3 regions of the Paenibacillus segetis genome follow, and region 1 is predicted to be linked to each of the others. Evidence: riboswitches for the same ligand, from Rfam matches in the RefSeq annotation. Region 1 holds a riboswitch; each other region holds the start of a gene.
What was found. Region 1 has a riboswitch for cyclic di-GMP ahead of IEW05_RS18205 (glycosyl hydrolase family 28-related protein). Riboswitches for the same ligand answer to the same signal wherever they lie in the genome.

Region 1 (5,544 bases):
CTATCGACCATACCTCTCAAATCCTCATCGATGACATCCCCAATGTAATTGTATCCACTGTTCACCATGTTGACTTTTTGCTCCTGAACATCGAAACCAATGACATGGTAACCTGCTTTCGCTTTTTCAACCGCCAACGGTAATCCGACATAACCAAGACCGATAACCCCAATCACTGCCGCTTTATTATGTAATTTGTTCATTAGTTCTGCGCTAAGATCATGAGTTTTGAACACTTCTCTATTCATGGATATCCCCCGATCTTATTAACAATACAACTCCGCTTTGCCCTTCGAGACGATGTCAACCACCAACTTGACTGCCTCCCGGCCGTCTTCTAACGTAATATCAGGTTCTATACCCTCTTGAATCGCATGGACTAGATTTTCTATAATACGCTGATGGCCTGAAACCCCAAACGGATCTAAATCTACCTCTTGAATTACTCGATTAATTTCCTCTTCCGTTATGGAGGCACTCTTCCATTGTTTGATCCAATTTGCCGTTCTGCCACCAATAACTGCATATCCATTCTCACCAAAAACAGAAATAGTTTCTTCTAAGTTTTGTTCATAAATGGTTGTGGTAGCCTCAACAATACCGAGAATGCCATTACTAAATCTAAGTACGGCAACTGCCGTGTCCTCAGCTTCAATATCACGAATCCGCGTATCTACAAATGACTTGATCTCAGCCACTGGACCAAACAACCAAATTAATAAATCCAAACTATGAATCGCTTGATTCATCAATACTCCGCCATCCATCGCATGCGTTCCTCTCCAGGAGGCTTGATCATAATAAGCCTGACCCCGGTTCCATCGCACAGCCACGTTCACGTGGCTAAGCTTGCCGAACGCATCCCGACTTAATGCATCCTGCAAATATCGAATAGCTGGGCGATACCGATTTGGATGAACAACTGTTGCCTTTACTCCATTTCTTCGCACAGCCTGGGTTATTGCATCGACATCATCCAGAGTTAATGCCATCGGCTTCTCGATCACGAGATGCTTACCTGCATTTGCCGCTTCTACCGCTAGCCCAGTATGTAATCCGCTTGGAGTACAAATACATACGACATCGATTGGAAGTTCTTGCTCCAGCATATCTGTCATGTTAGAGAATACAGGAACATTATTCCTTTCCTTCAGTTCAGAAAGCCTTGCTATATTCGTATCACAAAGTGCAGCCAACTTAGCCCCTTCAGTCATAGCAATGGCCTCAATATGCTTATTTGCAATATGACCGCAGCCCACAATAGCAAAATGAATCATAATCGCCCTCAACCCCATCACAGAATATATGCTTTGTTCGTCAATATATTAACTATAAATGTTGTCCGTTTTATCTTTGCGAGAACTCTTATGTAAGGACCTTCTTTTTTCCAAGAAAAGTGCAACGCTAAGGCCTGCAAAAAGGCCAATAAAGCTTCCTATCGCTAAATTAAATAGTTTCTTGGGACTTACTGGTATGGATGCATCCTCCATGTTGGCATAATCCAACACAATTACATTCGCGCTCTGCACAATTTTCCTTGATTTCTCAATAAACGATTCAGCGAATGCATTGGCAATTGCTACGGCATCCTTAGGATTATCATGAGTAGCAGATAACAAAATGACCAAAGTTCCTGGATCTGTTCTGACCGTAACTCGCTTAAGAAGTTCAAAGACGGTTTCGGAAGTCTCCAACTTCTTCTGTGCTTCGATTGCAATAAAACGACTCTGTATCGCATCTTCATAAGTCTTGGTTAACATTTGGCTTGCCAAAAATTCGTTATACGTCCCTGATTCGTTCGAAGCAATGGTCGCAACAAGACTAGCAGTTGCCAGATATTGCGGTTTAACCATGCTATTAACTAAAAAAACGCCCCCCACACACAATAGAAGCGTAAATCCAAACGCAATAAAATGCCGACCAATTACCCGCACTAGATTAAAGATCTCCAAATGTTTATTCACCTCAAACTAAAGTTACTCCAGTTACCGAACGAATCAATGCATAAAATTTTATGCAAAAAAGCTCCCCACACTTCATTGTCTAGGATAAAAGTCACCTGGAATTCATACTTATATTAACACAAAATAGAATACTTGGAATCCTCTTTTTTCCTTTTTATATTATATTTCTCTAATTATATAAAATAACCAATTTCACTAGAATTATATGACAAAAAAGACCCTTTTTCGATTAATCTCGAAAAAGAGTCTTTACTATAAAACTAGCTAGATTAACTGATCACTTCTACATTGACGTTCGTCTTAGCCAATTGAACGTTAAAGGCTTTGCCCTTAATTGTATTGTTACGAAGAACAATATTCTTTTGAGTACAATTCTCCACATATGTTGTTAAATCGATACCGCCTTGTGTGGCTTGAATCACATTGCCGACGATGGATCCCTTCTCAGCATTTTGCCAGGTCCAAATCCCTTTATCGGCGTTCTCAATTTGATTGTTAACGATACTAAAGTCTTTAGTGTTCCCTAATCGAATAGCCGTAGTTCCAACAGTAGAACTCTTAGCTCCCATTGTAATTTGGTTACCGTCAATCTTTACGTTATTAACCGTTTGCCAGGAACTCACTTCGATTGCAGCATAATAACTTCCTACGCCACCAATCGTATTATTCTTGATTGTATTGTTAGATCCATATACGCTTATACCCGCATACATATCAGGAGCCTGCTTGCCTTTATCATTTCCAGCATAATAATAGTTGTTCTTCAGATATGAATTAACGATACGATTATCTCTAACCGTAATACCTTGTGCATAAAGCTTAATAGCACGTTTCGCATTGTTATCAAATACGTTGTTAGCAATTAGACTATTTGTGTCTTGAGCCTTATCATTCTCAAGATTTCTATCTTCATAATAAATTCCATCACCATCATCAGCAGGACCAATATGATGGATATGAGAATTCGTAATAGATACGTTAGTCCCTACTTTTTCGTTCGATCCCCATGATGTCGTTACGTATATTCCCCTTGCAATAAGACTATCCGCTGTTAAGTTCACCGCCGAGATATGACTCACTTCCGTATTGTCTATCGTAATACGATCCGTGTTGCCGTATATCATAACCCCCGTCACAATTCCCGTATAATATTCACTCTGCGAATCTTTGCTATGAGTTGCATTTGAAAGGATACTATTACTCACTTTGATTGCTGAGCTGCCCGGGTCAATAACCAATATACGATTCACAGCCATATTACCATCCAGAACGATACCTTCGATTTCAATATCATGTCCATGTAGCCGCATCAGTTCCCAGCCAAAGTTATTATCGTTGGCTTTGATGATCGAGCTTGTACCATCGCCAAGTATCTTCGTTAAACTATTAACTAGTAAAGTCTTTGAAGGATTAATCATATAAGTTCCTTTTGGAAAATATACCGTCGCCCCGTTGCCATCTACAGAATCTAGTATTTGTTGAATGGCCGCCGTATCATCACTACGTCCATCTCCCTTAGCACCGTGGTCCTTCACATTGATTATATTCTGATTCGAGCCCGCTGAGGCTTGAACTGTATAACCAGGAGTACTATAAAATATGCTGATCATTATGGTAATTGCTATTACAGCTATTCTCTTAAAATAACGATTCATCATATCAATCACTCCAAATTCAATATGGATAAAAAAATAAGAAGATCCCTGTTCCAGGATCTTCTCAGTTTCATCCTGAAAACTTTCGGGAACTGGCTGGCATGTGATCTCTCACGAAGCCCCTTTAGTTTTGCGTCCCACACTTTCATGCGGTTTGCCATTTCGTAGCTTTCATATTCAATTTGAAATTACTAGCTTCAAAAATTATTTCGTAGAAAGAAAAAAAGAACCTCATTAACATTTGTCATGTCAAAGGTTCCTCAAAAACAGAACCTGAGCGTTTTGGAAACTGGCTAGCATGTGATTTCTCACGAAGCCCCTCTAGTTTTGCGTCCTATGCTTTCACATAGTTTGCCATTTCGACATATCAGGTGTAATAAAATTAGTAATCTATGGATAAATAGTAGCATGTAATCTATGAATCTGCAAACCTATTTTTTAAAATTTCTATATATAAACCCTAAAATATACAATTACCCTAAATAATCATAGATTTGTTTCACGATACTAACAGAAGCTTTTCCATCACCGTATAAATTGTCGATATAGGGTCCGCATTGATGGGCAGAAATGATGGCATTCAAGTCCATTGTTAATGGATCAACTAATGTGTTCCACCCACTCTCAACAGTCTCAACCCACTCCGTCTCATTACGCAATGTAAAACAAGGAACTTTAGCGAAGTACGCTTCCTTTTGAACGCCTCCAGAGTCCGTGATAATGGCTTTAGCATGGCGCTCCAACAGCAACATTTCCAAATATGAAACGGGAGGTATAAATCGAATATTACCCGAGGTTGCATCCTTTTCTATCAATTTCAAATCTCTCAACATTTTCTCAGTCCGTGGGTGAATCGGAAATAATACTGTCTCATTAAGAGCCAAGAGCGAATGAATAATGGCTTGCAATCGCGCAGGGTCATCCGTGTTACCAGCTCGATGTATCGTGCTAAGATAGTAGTTCCCTTGATGTACCCCAAATGTATCTAGCTTGTACTTTTCTTCTGTAAGATTATAGTTATGTAGTACAGCATCGTACATGACATCACCTACCAAATGCACACCCTTCGTGATATTTTCAGCCTGTAAATTTCTTACAGCCGATTCCGTAGGGGCAAACAACAAAGTAGACACATGATCAGTTAGGATTCTATTAATCTCCTCAGGCATCTCTTTATCATAGCTTCGCAACCCCGCCTCAATATGAAACAGTGGAATATGAAGCTTACTCGCCGCTAGAGATCCAGCCAAAGTAGAGTTGGTATCCCCATATACTAGAACAGCAGAAGGTTTCGTTTCCTCAATCAATCGCTCTATTTTGATCAATATATCGCCCGTTTGCTTACCGTGAGACGCAGAACCGACACCTAAATCGTAATCGGGACGTGGGATATGAAGCTCCTCAAAAAAGATTCCCGCCATATTATGATCATAGTGCTGACCTGTATTCACCAAGACTTCCTTATATCGTTTCCTTAATTCTCTGGATACCGGAGCAGCCTTTACAAACTGGGGGCGTGCACCAACAATCGTCATAATCGTCTTCATAGCCCTAACCCACCTCGCTCATTAATTGTTATGGAGCTGTCTTGTGATTTGAAAACAGCCTCCATATATATAGGAGTAACTTCATTTAACACTTTCAATACGGAATATTTCTCCGTTAACAGATCCCGTCGCTTACCGATTTCTTCACGCAGCAAGGGACTAGCGTAAAGCTCCAGAACCCGTTTAACGAATGCATTCTGGTCGTTCAATCCAATTAAGAATCCATGAACTCCCTCTTCTACTAGATCACGATTACCTCTTACGTTCGTAGCTACTACTGGAAGACCTGAAGCGATAGCTTCCATAATATTAACTGGTAATCCTTCTTGCGTACTGGATGAGACGGCAATATCGGCTAAAGAATAAATCTTGTCCATG
Region 2 (5,544 bases), on a different contig from region 1:
AGATGCAGGTACAGAGTGGGCCTGTGTTCGCCCCGTTTCGTAATCCTCTCTCAATTTGTCGGAAATTTCTTTACTAGTGGTACCGACATCTGACAAACTTTCCATCGCCGCCCTCCTATAATGGGACATACTTACAAAAATTAGAAAAGGCGGTGCGAAAGACGATGGAGAAGAGGAATGTCATCTCATTCCCAGGGATGAAGAAAGCTAAGGAGCCAATCGGTATCACATGGCGGACTAGATGGACAAGCATACCCATCGTAAAGAAGTGGAGCTTGGTCTTTGCGGCAAATAAATGGAACGGATTATTGTTATTCATGGGATTTTTACTTGGTAAAGCAACGATTCTAGGAGAGTTATCTCCTTTTGCTGCGGCTTTCTTCGCTGTCCTTGTGTTTATGCGCCGAGATATTCTCTTCTTGGCCGGTGCCTCGATGATCGCCGGAGCTATATTTGCACCTGTAACTGGTCATCACGTCATTGTCATTGCCGCAGAACTCATCATATTCTATTTGATTTATAAAGGAGTAGCATCATTCGATCGAGCCGATATTTCTTATGCGCCGCTCATGGTGTTTACTTCCACGTTTTTTGTAGGATTAGTTGGAGCCATTATTGGCCCTTCCTTGAGCTGGTATGCCATGACCATGATCGTAATGGATGCTGTATTAAGCTTTGTGCTTACGCTCGTGTTCATTCAGGCGCTGCCTATTCTTACTTACCGCAAAAAAAACTATCAACTTCGGAATGAAGAAATACTTTGCCTCGTTATTCTACTTGCTTCTGTAATGACCGGATCAGTCGGATGGTCGGTGAATGATTTATCTATCGAACATGTGATGTCGAGATATTTAATTCTTATATTTGCGTTAGTTGGCGGAGCGCCACTAGGTGCTTCTGTTGGTGTAGTAACAGGATTGATCCTTAGTTTGGCTGATACATCGGCGCTATATCAAATGAGCTTACTGGCCTTTTCCGGAATGTTGGCCGGAATGCTGCGTGAGGGACGTAAATGGGCAGTGGGCTTCGGAATGCTTCTAGGCTCCTCGATCTTGTCCATTTATCTCACGGGTCCAGCCGATGTCATGTCCTCAACATGGGAAAGTTGTGTTGCCGTTGGGCTGTTTCTTTTGACACCGAAAAGCATGATAAGCGTCATCTCCAAGTATGTACCTGGCACGCAAGATCATATGAATACTCAACATGAGTATGCGAAAAGGGTGCGAGATATTACTGCTGAGAGGGTAACGAAATTCTCGCATGTATTTAAACAGTTATCGCATAGCTTTGGAGTGGTCGCAAGCTCTGGTGAGCTAGCCAAGCGGAATGAAGACATGGATCATTTCATGAACTCCGTAACGGAAGGTGTGTGTGGGAGCTGTTTTCGCCGGAATTCTTGCTGGGAAGGTAAGTTCTATCAAACCTATAAATATATGACCGATATGATGACGTTGGTTGAAGAAAAGCCAGGTTTAAATAAAGAACAGATTCCTCCAAAGTGGAATAAAATTTGCTCCAAAACAGAACAAGTACTTGAAGTGATGAAACGGGAATACGATCTCTATCAACATGATATGCATTGGAAGCGGCAAATATACGATAGTCGCCAGCTTGTGGCAGAGCAGTTGTCCGGTGTCTCTCAGGTCATGGAGGATCTGGCCAAAGAGATTAAGCGGGAAGGTCAGGCGATGTACAAGCAGGAGGAACAGATTAGAGAAGCGCTAGAAAAGATGGGATTATCCATCCATAGTATCGATATTGTAAATCTAGATCATGGGAATGTGGAGATTGAAATTGTCCACGCTTATACTCGTGGGTTCGACGAGTGCCGGAAGATTATTGCTCCACTACTATCGGATATTCTTGTTGAACATATTGCCGTCATAAGTGAGTCTTCTTTGGGCGGAAGGGAGGGACTTGCTTGTGTGACGTTTGGCTCGGCCAAGACGTATGAGATTACGACAGGAGTAGCGGGTACAGCTAAAGGTGGGGATTTATTGTCCGGTGATAGCTTTAGTGCAATGGAACTTGGAAATGGTACTTATGCGGTAGCCATCAGTGATGGCATGGGTAATGGGGAGCGAGCAAGAATTGAGAGTAGCACGGCACTGAACATTCTTGAACAATTGCTGCAGTCGGGGATGGATGAGACACTTGCCATCAAGTCGGTTAACTCTATTTTAATGTTGCGTTCGCCGGACGAAATTTATGCTACCGTTGACCTGGCGCTAATTGATGAATATTCTGCTCGAACGACGTTTATGAAGATTGGTTCGTCTCCAAGCTTCATCAAACGGGGGCAAGAGGTTATCCCTGTATCGGCTAGCAACTTACCTATCGGAATCATTCAGGATATCGAAATTGATTTGGTAACCTTGCAATTATACCCTGGAGACACGCTGATCATGATGACCGATGGGATTTATGATGCTCCAGGTCATGCGGTAAATAAAGAACTGTGGATCAAACGATTGATCCAAGAAATTCATGAAGAGAATCCGCAGGAGATGGCAGACCGTCTGCTAGATTCTGTGATTCGGTACCAGCAAAATGTTATCTTAGATGATATGACTGTTGTTGTGGTCAAAGTGGATCACTTAAGACCGCAATGGGCAACGCTGAACATTCCAGGGATTAGCACGCTGGAGCGGCCTCGTACCGTAAGTTAGCGTACCAACTCGTGTTAGAAATTTAACATAAGTAGTTCAGATAATATTAAATATGGAATAGTTTGGAACATTGTAGTAATATAGCACTATGTTTCTTTTTCTGGGTAATTATTTCTATTTATTCTCAAATGAATAACTATTACGGCAAAACTACTGAAAAGTAGTGACGCAAAGCTATAGGGACTTCCTACCTACTCATGTAGAAGATGTCAGCCAGTTGCCAAAAAATTGGTGATCTATGGTGTTGCTTACTATGGATCATCTTTTTTTATGCCTTGGAGAGAGAAACGTCATCGTGTTTGAAGAGATTAAGCTTCGGGCGCTGGATTAAAATATAGATCAGCAGAGAGAGCTAAGGAGCAAATGCCTATGAATACCCTACTGTTATCAGAGAAGACGAAAGATTATTGGCTCAATGAGTTTAAACCCCCTTTATCCGGATGGAGTCTGTTCACTGATTATCCCAAACATCTCTCGGTTAGAGAGATACAGCGTTCCACTTATGTATTGGACGTAAGCAGAGAGCAAATGAACGATATTCAAAGACATTTCGATCTGCACATATGGATGCTGACCTGTTATTTTGTTTTCCTTTTTAGAATGAGTGGAGAAGGAGATCAGATTGTTGGAGTAAGCGGAAATGATGGAGAAGTGATACCGCTGCGGATGATCATGGATGGAAATACCTCCTTCCGCAAGATGTATAGGCAGGTATCAGTCAAACTTAAAATGAACCGGAATTCCCGTCTCCCCCTCAATGAAATTGAGTACATAACCCAGTATTCGCCCATCCTAGAAACCATATATGGAGTAGACAATACTTATGCGCACAGTTGCTTGAACTGGCATGTGAACAAAGCTGATGAACAATGGACTTTAGATATTTCGTATCATAAGTACTTGTTCAAAGAGAGCACGATCCGCAAGTTTGCAACCCATTACCAAAGTATTGTTCAAGCCTCATTAGTGGATGACGATATTGCGGTAGCAAGTATTCCGATTCTGACCGAAGAAGATGAGGATGCTTATGATGCGCTTAATGATACAGCTAAAGCGCTGCCTGTAAACTTGGACATTCCTGCTATGCTAAGGGATACGGTCCGTCGTTTTCATGATCGCATTGCTCTATCGTCCGGTCAGCAAAAGCTCACGTATGGCAGGCTGGACGCTTTATCTAATCAAGTGGCACAGATGTTAAGACAGCGTGGTTTATCTAAAGGTGGATTTGTCACTATCTTCATGGAACGGAGTATCGAGGCAGTGATTGCGATACTCGGAGTTCTAAAAGCCGGGGGGGCTTATATCCCGCTTGATCCCGAGCACCCTGATGCTCGAAATGCTTATATTATTTCCGATACAGACAGTTATATTGTAATTACAAAGGAATGCTATACTCCGAGGTTAGTGACGCTGTTGGATGGAAGAGACTTAGACGATGTTGTTTTTTGCTTGGATACAGGGGGACTTGATCTATATCCAGAGGATCCTTGTAGCGTTTCTCTTACAGGTGATGACGTAGCATACGTTCTCTACACCTCTGGTACTACGGGTAAACCGAAGGGCGTCTTAATTCCCCACGTTGGTGTTATTAATCTTGCCGCTGATACGATGAATCATTTGCAGTTGAATGAGCAGGATGTCATTTTGCAGTATTCTACCTTCAGCTTTGGCGCTTCGGTATACGACATATTCAGTTCTCTTTGTAGCGGTTCAAGATTACATTTATTGACGAGTAAAGAGCGTTATTCGGTGGAAATGTTCACCTTGGCGGTTCAGTACACGAGGGCAACGCGGATTGGTATTTTGCCAACGGTGTTTTTTAATCAATTGTCCACTTATCTAAGTGATGAAGATGCGCGGAAGTACGTCAGAGTCAAGAGCTTTGTTATTGGCGGTGAGGTATTAACTGGAGAGGTTGTGCGGGCATTCCAACAGAAACTTCATCACAGTCCGATTATTGTAAATGCTTATGGGTCGACAGAGGCCTCCGTTGTGACGACGACGCATACTATTGATTATATTGTACCTGAATACACCTCGAGCATTTGTATCGGTGAGCCGATTACAAACTACGAGGTACTCATTGTGAACGAACATAACCAGCCTTGTCCGAAGAACGTTATGGGTGAGCTATTGATCCATTCAGTTGGATTAGCTAAGGGGTATCTTAACGAACCGGGGCTGACCGAGAAAGGTTTTGTTATAGATCCAGTTCATCCGCAATCTGGCAGGATATATTATCGTTCCGGTGATTTGGTGCAATTGCAGGATCATGGTATTCAGTATATGGGTCGCAAGGATCTGCAAGTGAAGATCGGGGGATATCGAATTGAGATTGGTGAAATTGAAGACAATCTAGAGAAGCATGAACAAATCAAGGATGCGGTTGTCATTCCTAAGGAAGATGAGGACGGCAATACAATGTTGGTTGCTTTCTATACTTCCAAGACAGGCCAGGTTCTAACTAAGAGTGAATTAGTGCAGTTTCTGAAGATCAAGGTGCCCGCATATATGGTTCCTAATTATTTTAATGTTGTGGAGTCATTGCCTGTATCACCTACCGGTAAAATAGATCGTAAGCAGCTAGCGTTAATTGATGTGGCTTACGATGATGAGCAAAACTCAAATTATATCGCCCCTAAGGACGATCTACAACGGAAGATTGCAGCCGCTTGGGAGAGTGCCTTTCATCGTACAGATATCGGCATTCAGGATGATTTCTTCGAGATTGGGGGGCACTCTCTAAAGATATGCGAGATACTTGTTATGCTGAAGCCTCAGTTTCCAAGGCTGAAAATGAATGATTTCTTCCAATATCCAACCATTGAGAAATTGGCTGAAAGAGTGACTGTTTTGGCCCAAACAGATCCTAATG
Region 3 (5,544 bases), on a different contig from region 1:
TTGGCCTTACCCTTTACACTTAAGCTGATGCCAATGCTACCAGCTATAGATACCTTACGCCCCTGAATAACAAATGGTTTACTTAATTTATCTAACACTCGCGCTGCTAAACTTTCAGCTTCTTCGAGGTTGGCATTCACCATCATAATGACAAATTCATCCCCACCAATTCGGAATACTTGCTTATTCTGCTGATTAAATTGTTGAAGGTAAAGACCGACCTCTCTAAGCAGCAAGTCACCGGCTTGATGTCCAAAAGTGTCGTTGATATCTTTGAAGTGATCTAAATCGAGGAATAGAGCAGCAAGTGTTCCCTTCCCAGAATATTTGGCCCAGAAACGATCTAACCCATTACGGTTAAATACTCCAGTCATCTTATCAAGATACGCTAGCTTTCTAAGTACTTTTCTTTCCATTAACAACACTCTTAAAATGAATAAGAAACATAACAAAATTATTATGATTAGAAAGAGTAAGAGAATCATTTCTACAACTCCTAGCACAATTAGTCACTTAACCTAGTACTATCATAGAGGAGGAAATCTCATATCTAATACTATTTCGACAAAAGCTAGATTATTCCTTTTATTCAGGATAAAAAAGTTTAACTTTCCTCTCAATCCAAAAATAGGAAATTGATTAACTCTTTTTATAGAAATTCCCGAGCCTGTAACCGACAAAAAAGCCTTGAACGCTTGTTCAAGGCTTCTACTATATATTTATTAATATGTTTTGGAGACCGAGTACTTGGATGCTTCTTTGATCATCGTAAAGGCTGTCTTGCTGTCTTTCAATCCTGCATCAACCGTTGTATCCACGATAACCCATTTGTTATTTAAATATACCTCATTCCAAGAATGATACGATTTCACATAATTTGAAGTACCCATAACTAGCTTAGTAGGGATGTCTACACTCCGCAGCATCGCTGCAAATAGAGCAGAATAGCCGTAACAGATATCTTTCTTGGATGATAAGGTATGATCGATTTCAGGAAGATAATCTGTGGACACGTTAGCTGCTAAATTATCATCATATTTGATATTGCTAATTACGTAATTATAGATAACTTTTACCTTGTCAGCATCCGAATTTAAGTTCTTCGTTAACTCTTTCGCCTTGTGAACCGCTTGATCTGAATCATTCCACTTCACGTTCTGAACTGAATTCAAGTACACCATCTTACTATCACTCAGCTTAAGTGTGACCGTGTCCTTATTCACAACTTGATATTTATCTCCACTGACTTGTTCCAATACACTAACGGTATATTCACCATTGCCTAATTGTAGTGGAAAAGACTCTGCTTGCTTGCCCGATGATAGATTGTACGAATATTTATCCTGACCTTTAACGATTAAGAGTTTTGTCTTAACCGTAGCCTTCACATCGTAATCTACACTAATGACACCTTTGTTAATCTCTGATTCATTTAGCCATGAACTAGCTGCTGCTTGTACTGTTGTCCCATTAAACAATGGAGATACTATCAAAAGTACAGCTATAAATAGAATAAACTTTCGCATAAATAAAACTCCCTTCGGTGGCCAGGCTGCCATCTTCATTAGAAGGCCCTATAGCTTTGCGTCCCTATCTTTCGATAGGTTTGCCATTATCGTATAAAGTTCTATTATCAATCAAACAAAAAAAGCCTGATTCTCCGGTAACTGGCTGCCATCCATACGGGAAGGCCCTATAGCTTTGCGTCCCTACCTTTCGATAGGTTTGCCATTATCTGAATAGCTTTTGATAGTTTCATAGTATCATAAATTCCAATTATTACAATAGGAATCTATCAAAAAAATTCACCGTTTGCACACATTTATAGAGTTATAGAGAGGCTAAACCGATGAAGCACTCGCAATTTTTACCGGATACATTCTTGAGAATAAGAGTCTTGCAATCGGTCCAACAATGAGCAGCTGTAATGGTAGTGCGAAAATAAAGTTTTTACCTATGTTAGAAATATAGGCTCCAGGTAACCCTGATGAAAACCCTAAATGGGTAACTGCACCGTAAAACGACATGAAGAGTACCATACCACACACCATTAATAGTGAAGTAAGTATTATTCTTTTAAACAAAGGATCATTGTCACGCATCATTTTGTGTACAATTCCTTTGGCTACCTTCCCAACAACAAATATTTCAAGAAGTAATGCAACCACTAACGTTGGAATATAGCCAATTAATACATCTTTAATGACTTCGCTAGAGAATCCCTTTATCAATATCACATTATAAATACTCATTCCCAACACCATCAAAGCACACATCATCAGTGTAAATACAAAGTCTTCTTTCTTATTTTTTCCCAAGACTAAAAACCCCTTTGTAAATGTAATTTTGTCAACTTGGTTTACATTATCACAAGAGGGGTTTTTACGTCAACTTAGTTGACAATATATTTTTTGTACTCTATACTATCAAAAAAAACACACGGGAGATATTTTAATGAAGGACTATATACAGCATTTAAATCTAATAGATTTACTCAGTGAAAAGCATACCTTTCTAAGAAAAAAGATCGCTGAATTGAGTGATAACGAAATTAACAAAACTGAAAATCACATCTTAGCTATGTTAGAAGTGTACGAAAAACTTTCCATTGCTGAATTGAGCAGAATAATCGGTATATCTAGACAAGGCACACATAAATATGTGCAGGGTTTACTAGCTCGCGAATATGTTCAGGTGTTAGATGTTGAAGGTAATTTGCGCGATAAGCATATTGTTCTCACCTCTAAAGGTGTGGAGTGTTGCGAGAGATTACTCATAGTTAAGCAACAGCTTATTCAGCAAATAGAAGACAAAATTGGCAAGGAACATACCCAATTTCTCAAAGATATTTTAAAACAAGACTGGATTTAATAACCTATCCTATTAACGAATACATGATCCAAGCTACAAATGGCCCTACACAAGAGCCCACAATTGCGCATACGGTCATGGCAACTGAACTCATCGATACGGACTCTTCCCCATATTCTAGCGCTTTAGCCGTACCTAGTGCATGAGAAGCCGTACCTAAACCAATCCCAATTCCTACTGAACTTTTGATTCTAAAGAGTCTCATAATATATGGCCCGCCAATTGCTCCGGTAAATCCAGCAATCATCACGAACACAGAAGTTAAGGAAGACTCCCCACCGAGATTGCTAGAGATCTGTATGGCTACAGGTGTTGTAATGGATTTAGGCAATATGGAGAGGACATACAATTTCGAGAACCCAAATGCCAAAGCCAATAGGATTCCACTAAACATTCCTACGAGTAAACCTATGATTGTCCCCCCGAGGATAGCAGGAAGATTGTGACGCAGCACATGACGTTGCTTATATAAAGGGTACGCTAGTGATACGACAGCAGGCCCTAGTAATTTATTAATCCATTGACCACCTATCATATAAGTATCATACGGAATCTCAAAATATAGAAGCAGCACAACAACGGCAAAAGTCGCCGTTAGTGCTGGCAAGAGCACAGGAATATGAAATCTTTTGTATATACTCGACATGACCAAATAAATAGCTACATTTAGTAGAACAATCCCAGCTGCAATAACAAACATTATGATTCGTTCCCCTTTTCTCTCTTACTCTTCTTACTCAACAGAGCTAGCCAGTGGCTGAAATGAGCTGCTACCACCATCGTTAATACGCTACTCACAATAAGAATACCGATTAACAATAATCCTCTTCCACTGAAAATATCCATATGATTTACAATGCCAGCTGTGGCAGGAATAAAAAATAACGGAAGGTATGCTAACACCGCAGTCGAGCCATCTTCGATCCACTTTACTGGTACGATCTTACACAGTAATAAAACAAAGAGTAATAATAACCCTACGATGCTTCCGGGAATCGGAAGATGAAGAAGTTGTTGTAGATACTCACCTAACAGAGAAAATAAATACAAAAACAAAACTTGGGCAATGATGCGCAAAATTCTCATGACGTAAAGTCCCTTCATTAATAAAATAAACCTATTCGAAAAAAGGCTGACTCTACTAGAGTACAGAGAGTTCAAGATTTTTTCAATCTATTAAGACACAAAGGGCCGTGAAATCACAACTAGAGTTGAGATTCACGGCCTAAATATTTTCCAGATTTTTTATTATAAGGTGCGATCACCCTTTTTCTATACTAGGGGTTACAAATAGGATTACTTCGCTGCTAACGGTTTCTTCCACAACCCCAGAATCAGTCCTGAGATGACCGAACCGATGATAACAGCCAATAGGAACAGTAATGCATGACTTGAAAGAGCGGCTACGAAGATCCCACCATGCGGTGCTGGGACGTTAATATTCCACAGTTGAGTGAGACCACCAGCAACGGCAGAACCCAGGATACAGGAAGAAAGTACACGAAGCGGATCAGCAGCGGCGAATGGAATCGCTCCTTCGGTAATGAATGACAGCCCAAGCACATAATTGGTTAATCCTGATTTGCGTTCCGATTCGGTGAATTTATTCTTGAAAAACGTAGTTGCAAGTGCGATGGCAAGTGGGGGAACCATCCCCCCCGCCATTACAGCCGCCATCATAAACCCGTTTGTATTTCCACTAGTAGTAAATACCCCGATGGCGAACGTGTAAGCCGCTTTATTGAAGGGACCACCCATGTCAATGGACATCATTCCAGCCAGAACCATACCCAGAATAACTGCATTCGCGGTTCCAAGGTTGTTAAGTCCATCAATTAAACCCACGTTAATCCAACTAAAAAGTGGATCAATCAGATAATACATGATCCCTCCAGTAATCAGTAGACCGAATACTGGATATAGCATAATCGGCTTTAGACCCTCAATCGCTTTTGGCAGACCAGCGAACACTTTACGTAATCCGATGATGACATAACCTGCCAAGAAACCTGCAGCAAGGCCGCCAAGAAAACCGGCATTAGAATTCATGGCCATTATTCCACCAACCATACCCGGCATCAGGGCCGGACGATCACCAATACTAATAGCGATAAATCCAGCAAGCACTGGAATTAGAAAGTGGAAAGCACCATCTCCTCCACCAATCGTCTGTAATAGCTGGAATAACGGGTGGTTATTGCCCCCAATCTGTTCGATCAGGAAGGAAATTGCCAGAAGGATACCACCACCGACTACAAACGGCAACATGTGAGATATTCCGTTCATCAAATCCTTATATATTTTGCCACCAATACTAACGGATTTCTCGGTTGACTCCTCAACACTACCACCACGACCTTCACTGTGGTAGATCGGAGCTTCACCATTCATCGCTTTCCGGATCAACTCTTCTGACTTACGGATACCGTCGCTTACCGGTCTTTGCAGCACTGGTTTTCCATCGAAACGAGCCATCTCTACATTTTTATCAGCTGCGACAATAACACCGCTTGCGCGCCGGATCTCATCAGCCGTCAGTACGTTTTGGGCACCCTCTGAACCATTCGTCTCCACGCGGATGTTGACTCCCATTTCTAGAGCTTTTTTCTTGAGCGCATCTTCTGCCATAAAAGTATGGGCAATTCCCGTAGGGCATGCAGTAACAGCTACAAC

Region 2: another riboswitch for cyclic di-GMP. It lies ahead of IEW05_RS24445 (non-ribosomal peptide synthetase family protein); the one in region 1 lies ahead of IEW05_RS18205 (glycosyl hydrolase family 28-related protein).
Region 3: another riboswitch for cyclic di-GMP. It lies ahead of IEW05_RS05545 (transglutaminase-like domain-containing protein); the one in region 1 lies ahead of IEW05_RS18205 (glycosyl hydrolase family 28-related protein).

The regions. Positions count from the first base shown of each region.
Region 1 is NZ_BMFT01000002.1:446,925-452,468, reverse strand. Features, by position in the region: gene IEW05_RS18220 (nucleotide sugar dehydrogenase) at 1-248, opposite strand, end outside; gene IEW05_RS18215 (Gfo/Idh/MocA family protein) at 267-1,277, opposite strand; gene IEW05_RS18210 (YveK family protein) at 1,326-1,853, opposite strand; gene IEW05_RS18205 (glycosyl hydrolase family 28-related protein) at 2,234-3,622, opposite strand; cyclic di-GMP riboswitch class I at 3,704-3,788, opposite strand; cyclic di-GMP riboswitch class I at 3,901-3,985, opposite strand; gene wecB (non-hydrolyzing UDP-N-acetylglucosamine 2-epimerase) at 4,093-5,166, opposite strand; gene IEW05_RS18195 (glycosyltransferase family 4 protein) at 5,163-5,544, opposite strand, start outside.
Region 2 is NZ_BMFT01000007.1:23,614-29,157, reverse strand. Features, by position in the region: gene IEW05_RS24455 (hypothetical protein) at 1-105, opposite strand, end outside; gene spoIIE (stage II sporulation protein E) at 165-2,669, shown strand; cyclic di-GMP riboswitch class I at 2,803-2,894, shown strand; gene IEW05_RS24445 (non-ribosomal peptide synthetase family protein) at 3,039-5,544, shown strand, end outside.
Region 3 is NZ_BMFT01000001.1:1,254,593-1,260,136, reverse strand. Features, by position in the region: gene IEW05_RS05550 (GGDEF domain-containing protein) at 1-416, opposite strand, end outside; gene IEW05_RS05545 (transglutaminase-like domain-containing protein) at 723-1,526, opposite strand; cyclic di-GMP riboswitch class I at 1,540-1,621, opposite strand; cyclic di-GMP riboswitch class I at 1,660-1,740, opposite strand; gene IEW05_RS05540 (DUF2798 domain-containing protein) at 1,842-2,318, opposite strand; gene IEW05_RS05535 (MarR family winged helix-turn-helix transcriptional regulator) at 2,455-2,871, shown strand; gene IEW05_RS05530 (LrgB family protein) at 2,876-3,571, opposite strand; gene IEW05_RS05525 (CidA/LrgA family protein) at 3,571-3,957, opposite strand; gene IEW05_RS05520 (PTS fructose transporter subunit IIABC) at 4,168-5,544, opposite strand, start outside.